DNA from 3 places in the Streptomyces sp. NBC_00887 genome. Region 3 is predicted to be linked to each of the others. Evidence: riboswitches for the same ligand, from Rfam matches in the RefSeq annotation. Region 3 holds a riboswitch; each other region holds the start of a gene.

Region 1 (2,259 bases), 4.9 Mb from region 3:
GGCGACTCCGGCAAGCCCGACCTCGCCTATTCCTTCGACGACCACGCCCGCTACCTCGACGCCTGGTTCGACGCCCTCGGCCTTGCCGAGGCTGTCCTCGTCGGCCATGACTGGGGCGGAGCGCTCGCCTTCGACCGCGCAGCCCGCCTCCCGGACAGCGTGCGTGGCCTCGCCTTCACCGAGGCGATCATCAAACCGCTGGTCGGCGACGAATTCCCGTCGGCCGGAAGGGAGTTGTTTACTCTTCTGCGCACCCCGGGGGTGGGCGAGGAGATGATCCTGGAGAAGTCGCTGTTCATCGACGGGCTCCCGGGCACGCTCGCCACCCCACTGGATCCGGCCGATCTCGAGGTCTACCGCCGCCCCTTCCCGACCCCGCACAGCCGCCGCCCGATCCTGGCGTGGACGCGCATGATGCCGCTGGACTCCGAACCCGCCGACGTCGTGGCCCGCATCGAACGCTACGACGCCTGGCTGGCCGCCAGTCCCGAAGTCCCCAAGCTGCTCGCCTCGTTCGATCCCGGTCCGGGCGCGATGACCGACCAGGGGGCAGTCGCCTGGTGCGAGGAGAACATCGCGGGTCTGGAGGTCTCCCGCCACGGGCCGGCCGGCCACCACTCCCCGGAGGACCGCCCCGCGGACCTGGCCGGGGCGATCAACGTCTGGGCCGACCGCCACGGGCTGGCACGCCCGTAGACGTCCTCGAATTGCGGAAGGACGGTCACCGGCCCGTCTCCCGCCGAGGGGTGCACGCGCCTCGCTCACCGCCACCGTCGAACACCCGGGCTACGGAACCCTCGGCTGCCCCGAGCCGCCAGATCTTCGAACAGTTCCGTCAACGGCTGCACCGATGCCCCCGAAGCCGGACACGCCCGATGCGCAGATCAATTTTACTCACCCGTTCGGCGTAGACCATCCCCCTCACGGGGGACAGCTCAACTTGCGCAGTGCGCGCGGACACTGAGTGGAATTCACCGTTCCGCTGCTGGTACGAGGCCGGTCACACAGCGTCGCCTCAGCTTCGGTCCCGCCCCGTCCACCCGAACGGATCAGTCGTGATGACTCTCACAAAACAACCTTCACCGCGGAAATCCGGCAGCCCGTGAGTAAAGATCCCTGAGACGACAAGCCCCCGCCACCGCGACGGGGCGGTCCGGGCGGACGCCGAGTCCTGCCGCTGTCCGGATGCCTGGTCGACAGAAGTGGATCGGCAGGAGTGGAGGACCCGAGCACAACGGGTCGACGGGATATCCCTTCGACCCTCGGGGTGAAGCCGCCAAGTGCGGCCGGGCAACTTCGCCAGCCCGAACCCGACAGGTCATCCTTCACAGGCGGCTGACGAAGGGTTGCGCATGACTGCGCAGGTTCATGTCCCGTCTCTTTTCGCCCGGGTCGGTACGGCCTCGGTTCTCACATTCGCTGTAGGTACCACCATGCTCGCCCCCGGCCTCGTCAACGAGGCCGGGGCCGCTACCCACTCGACGAGGGCGCTCGACATCGCCGCCTCGAAGAAGGGAGCGCCCTACAGGCACGGCGCCAGCGGCCCCCACCGCTTCGACTGTTCGGGCCTCACGCTCTACGCGTTCAAGAAGGCGGGCAAGAAGCTCCCCCGCACGGCCCAGCAGCAGTACAACAAGACCCGCCACATCTCCTCGTCGCAACGGCGGCGCGGCGACCTGGTCTTCTTCCACGCGGGCCGGAGCGTCTACCACGTGGGCATCTACGCCGGCGGCGGCAAGATCTGGCACTCGCCGAAGACCGGGGCGGTGGTCCGGCTGGAACGGATCTGGTCGAAGAGCATCTGGTACGGGCGGGTCCGCTGACGGCTGCCCCCGGCTGACACCGCCGCCGGCCGTCCCTGCCAGCCCCGCAGGAGGCCGGTCCTGCCGAGTCAGTGCAGCAGGGGCCCGGTCACCAGCACGAGCCCCAGCGCGGTGAGCGCCGCGCCGCTGCCGCCCTCGATCGCGCGGGCGGTACGCGGCCGGCGCAGCCAACGGCCGAGGCGGTCCACCAGCAGGGCCACGGCCGGGAACCAGAGGAGGGCCAGCACCACGACCACGGCCGCCAGCAGCAGGGTTCTGGGAAGCGGCGGCTGCCCCTCGGGGACGAACTGGGGCAGCAGGCTGAGGAAGAGCACAGGCGCCTTCGGGTTCAGGGCGTTGGTCAGGAAGCCCTGGCGCAGTGCCCGTACCGGCCCCCGTTCGGTTGCGGGCGCCTCATCCGGTGCGGAGGCGCCCGCAACCGCCCGCCGCCGGACCG
Region 2 (2,259 bases), 1.0 Mb from region 3:
AGCCCCACGGGCCCGGTGTCCGCCGGGCCCGTAGGCAGCTCCGTCTGTGCGCTCCGTACCGCTACGCCGGGCGCACGCTGCCGTAGATCGGCATGTAGTAGATCGACTCCTCGCGCACGTTCGCGCCCGGCTTCGGCGCGTGGATCATCATCCCGTCGCCCTTGTAGATGCCGACGTGGCTGATGTCGTCGTAGAAGAAGACCAGGTCCCCCGGCTTCAGATCGGCGGTGGCCACCCGGGTGCCGACCTCGACCTGGTCCCAGGTGGTGCGGGGCAGGTCGACGCCCGCCGCCTTCCACGCGGCCTGCGTCAGCCCGGAGCAGTCGTACGAGGACGGGCCCGTCGCCCCCCAGACGTACGGCTTGCCGATCTGGTCCCGGGCGAAGGCCAGGACCTTGTCCGCCTTCGAGGCGTAGCTGCTGTCGGATCCGGTGCCGGTGCCGGTGCCGGTGCCCGCCTCCTCCTTCGAGGCCTCCTCGGCCGCCCGGTCCGCCTCCGCCTTCGCGGTGGCGGCCTGCTCGCGCGCGAGCTCCTCCGCCTTGCGCCTGGCCTCCGCCTCCTTCTTGCGCTCCAGCTCCGCGAGCCGCGCCTTCTCCTCGGCGGTCAGCTCCGACAGCAGCGTGCGCGCCTCGGCCAGCTTGTTCTGCACCTGCTGCTTGCTGGTGCGCAGCGTGGTCTGCGACTCGGTGAGCGTCTGCAGGCTCTTCGTCGCCTCGACCCGCTTGGTCGCCGCCTCGCTCTGCTGCGTACGGAAGTCGGCGACCGCCTTCTGCTGCTGGCTGGTCATCCGGGCCATCAGCTGGTCCTGGTCGAAGTACGACTGCGGGTCGTCCGCGAGGAAGAAGGTGGCCGTGGGGGCTATCGCGCCGCTGCGGTACTGCGCGGCCGCGTAGTTGCCCAGCTCCCGGCGCGTCTCGTTCAGCTTGTCGGCGCGCTTGGCCGCGGCTTCGAGGAGCGCGTCGACCTTGGAGCGCTGCTGGGTGGAGGACGCCTTCGCCTTGTTGTACTGCTGGGTCGCCGTTCCCGCCTGGCGGTAGAGGTCGTCCACCTTCTTCTGCACTTCTTCGATGCTGGGCTTGGGCTCCGCCGGGGCGGCCGTCGCGCTCTGTGTGGAGAGCAGGGTGACGGACGCGAGTGCCGCCGTCGTGAGCCCGACGGCAGGGGAGCTGGTGCGCACACGGGTGCGCGGTTTGCGATGCGACGCCAAGGCCGGCATCTCCTTCCGTGGACCGCCTACCGGGTTAGCTGTCGGGTTCGGGCGGAACGGAAGGCTGCCCTACGGTCCAGCGGGACGGACCGATTCACCCCGGTGCTGCGTGTGGGTCCCCGGTTCCGGACTCCCGTGCGGGAGTGACGGATTCGGCGAGGGTGCCCGCGCGGCGTGGTTCGCCTCAAGGGGGTAACGGTCACCCGTCGGAGCACGCTAGCCAACCCGTGGCGTCCCTGTGAAGGTTGATGTTCGATATGCCCGATACATTTCCGTGACCTTTCCGGATTGAGTGGCCCCACAGCGGGAACAACTACTGAATCCCTACGCACTGTGGGCAATCCGTCTCGGTGCGCGCACGGATCGGGGGCATCGTGCGGAATGCGGCCCCGGGGTGTCGGTGCGGCCGCCTAGACTCGTCAGGCGATGAGCAGCCTCTTTGACGACAGTTTCCTGACCGGCCTCCAGCAAGCGGACGAGGGCCCCCCGCCACCTCCCGAGGACCACGCACCCGAAGCGGTGCCAGAGGACCTCTTCGGAGGTGTATTCGACGGGCCCCCGCCGCCGCGCGAGGCCTACTACCGCGACGGCGCCCCGCGCCCCGTCGTCGACTCCGCCGCGCTGCTCGACGGGCTGAACACCGAGCAGCGCGCCGCCGTCGTCCACGCGGGCTCCCCGCTGCTCATCGTCGCCGGGGCGGGCTCGGGGAAGACCCGGGTGCTGACGCACCGGATCGCCCATCTGCTGGCCGAGCGCGGGGTGCACCCGGGGCAGATCCTCGCGATCACCTTCACCAACAAGGCCGCGGGCGAGATGAAGGAGCGCGTCGAGCAGCTCGTCGGACCGCGCGCCAACGCCATGTGGGTCATGACCTTCCACAGCGCGTGCGTGCGGATCCTGCGCCGCGAGTCGAAGCGCCTCGGCTTCACCTCGTCGTTCTCGATCTACGACGCCGCCGACTCCAAGCGGCTGATGGCGCTGGTCTGCCGCGACCTGGACCTCGACCCGAAGCGCTATCCGCCGAAGTCGTTCACGGCGAAGGTCTCGAACCT
Region 3 (2,259 bases):
TCGACGAGATTCCGCACGAGCAGGCCAACCCCGCCCGGCGTGCGGCCAAGCAGCTCTCCAAGGAGTTGTTCCCGGCCACGGCGCGGATGTCGCGTCCGCGCCAGGGCACGGAGGAGACCGTGCGGCGGATCGACGCCGAGGGTGTGCGCGCCTTCTACGACGCCCACGTCCGCCCGTCCACGGCGACGGCCGTCATCGTCGGCGATCTCACCGGGGTCGATCTGGACACGCTGCTCGCGGACACCATCGGTGACTGGTCGGGCAACGTCGGCCAGTCGCGCCCGGTGCCGCCGATCACCGCGGACGACACCGGCCGGGTGGTGATCGTGGACCGTCCCGGAGCGGTGCAGACGCAGCTGCTGATCGGCCGGATCGGCGCCGACCGGCACGACAGCGTCTGGCCCGCCCAGGTCCTGGGCACGTACTGCCTGGGGGGCACCCTCACCTCCCGCCTCGACCGCGTCCTGCGCGAGGAGAAGGGCTACACCTACGGGGTCCGGGCCTTCGGCCAGGTGCTGCGTTCGACGGCACCCGGATCCGTCTCCGGGGCGACCGGCGCCGCGATGCTCGCCATCAGCGGCTCCGTGGACACGGAGTCCACCGGGCCGGCCCTGGAAGACCTCTGGGTGGTCCTGCGCACCCTGGCGGCCGAGGGACTGACGGATGCCGAGCGCGAGACCGCCGTACAGAACCTCGTCGGGGTCGCCCCGCTGAAGTTCGAGACGGCGGCATCGGTCGCGGGCACCCTCGCCGACCAGGTGGAGCAGCACCTCCCGGACGACTACCAGGCCCAGCTGTACGCGCGCCTGGCGGAGACCGGCACGGTGGAGGCGACGGCCGCGGTGGTCAACGCGTTCCCCGTGGACCGGCTGGTCACGGTCCTGGTGGGAGACGCTTCGCAGATCGCGGAGCCCGTGAGGGCCCTGGGTATCGGCGAGGTGTCGGTCGTCACCGGCTGACAGGACTGAGCAGAGCGAACCCCGGCGAGTGCGTTCTCGCCGGGGTTCTCCTTTTTGTCTGATTTGGTGAAGAGCGTTCATGTATGACCTGTGGGATGTGCGACAAAGCGCCCTGTCCGTTTGGTGATTGAAAGTCGCCCGGCCTAGCGTCGGCTCGGCTGTCCGCCAGACGTATGCCGCATCCGCGGCGCCGGACAGCCATCGCCGAGTCCCCGTCAGGCGCGAGCCTGGGGAGCCGGGGACCCACGCAGTCCCTGGGGTGAATCGGATGTCCGCGTCTCGTACGAGGCGGGGGATCCGTAGGAGACCTTCCTGCTCCGAACCCGTCAGCTAACCCGGTAGGCGAGAAGGAAGGAAAGGATCAGCCCCTCCATGGCGTTCACCCGTGCCACCGGGAAGCATCGTGCCCCGAGCCGCCTGACGCGCAGCAGCGCCAAGGTCGCCGGCATCGCGGCTCTGGCCACCACCGGCGTCATCGGCGCAATGGCCTCCCCGGCCCTCGCCGCGGACTCCGAGGCCCTCACCGTCACCGGTCTGACCCAGGCCGTTGCCATCGACACCACTCTCGCCGCCCAGATCGACGCCCAGGCCGAGGCGCAGCAGCACCAGGCCGACCTCGCGGCGAAGGCGAAGGCCGAAGCGGTGGCGAAGGCGAAGGCCGAGGCCAAGCGTGAGGCCGAAGCCCGCGCCAAGGAGGCCCGCGAGGCCAAGGCGCGCGCCGCCCGCGCCGCCGAGCGAGCCCGGCTGAACTCCTTCCACCTCCCGGTCGCCGGCTCCTCCGTGACCACCGGCTACAAGTCCGGCGGTGCCCTCTGGTCCTCCGGCAGCCACTCCGGCGTCGACTTCCGCGCCGCGTCCGGCAGCTCCGTCGTCGCGGTAGGCGCCGGAACGGTCGTCGAGGCGGGCTGGGGCGGCGCGTACGGCAACAACATCGTGCTCCGGATGACGGACGGCACGTACACCCAGTACGGCCACCTCTCCTCGATCGGCGTGTCCGTCGGACAGAGCGTCACCTCGGGGCAGCAGATAGGCCTGTCGGGCTCCACCGGCAACTCCACCGGACCGCACCTGCACTTCGAGGCGCGGACCACCCCGGAGTACGGATCCGACATGGATCCTGTCGCCTACCTCCGAGCGCACGGTCTCCAGGTCTGAGACCCCGTACCGCACAGCTTCCCGAAGGCCCCGGCACCCGCCGGGGCCTTCGTCGTGCCGCACCCCGGGACTGCTCCGCCGCGAGCCGCCGGAGAAGTACTCGTCGGCTGGAAGATATCCATGGATTCCGCTCCGCCATCGGAAA

The links. A riboswitch is a leader RNA that binds a small molecule or an ion and turns the genes downstream of it on or off. The one in region 3 is predicted to bind cyclic di-AMP.
Region 1: another riboswitch for cyclic di-AMP. It lies ahead of OG844_RS40675 (C40 family peptidase); the one in region 3 lies ahead of OG844_RS18325 (M23 family metallopeptidase).
Region 2: another riboswitch for cyclic di-AMP. It lies ahead of OG844_RS23025 (NlpC/P60 family protein); the one in region 3 lies ahead of OG844_RS18325 (M23 family metallopeptidase).

What each region holds. Positions count from the first base shown of each region.
Region 1 covers NZ_CP108788.1:8,909,540-8,911,798, reverse strand. The annotation lists gene OG844_RS40680 (haloalkane dehalogenase) at 1-696, shown strand, start outside; cyclic di-AMP (ydaO/yuaA leader) riboswitch at 1,177-1,350, shown strand; gene OG844_RS40675 (C40 family peptidase) at 1,353-1,823, shown strand; gene OG844_RS40670 (LysE family translocator) at 1,892-2,259, opposite strand, start outside.
Region 2 covers NZ_CP108788.1:5,079,044-5,081,302, reverse strand. The annotation lists gene OG844_RS23025 (NlpC/P60 family protein) at 62-1,216, opposite strand; cyclic di-AMP (ydaO/yuaA leader) riboswitch at 1,215-1,375, opposite strand; gene pcrA (DNA helicase PcrA) at 1,634-2,259, shown strand, end outside.
Region 3 covers NZ_CP108788.1:4,029,799-4,032,057, reverse strand. The annotation lists gene OG844_RS18330 (M16 family metallopeptidase) at 1-959, shown strand, start outside; cyclic di-AMP (ydaO/yuaA leader) riboswitch at 1,152-1,319, shown strand; gene OG844_RS18325 (M23 family metallopeptidase) at 1,332-2,114, shown strand.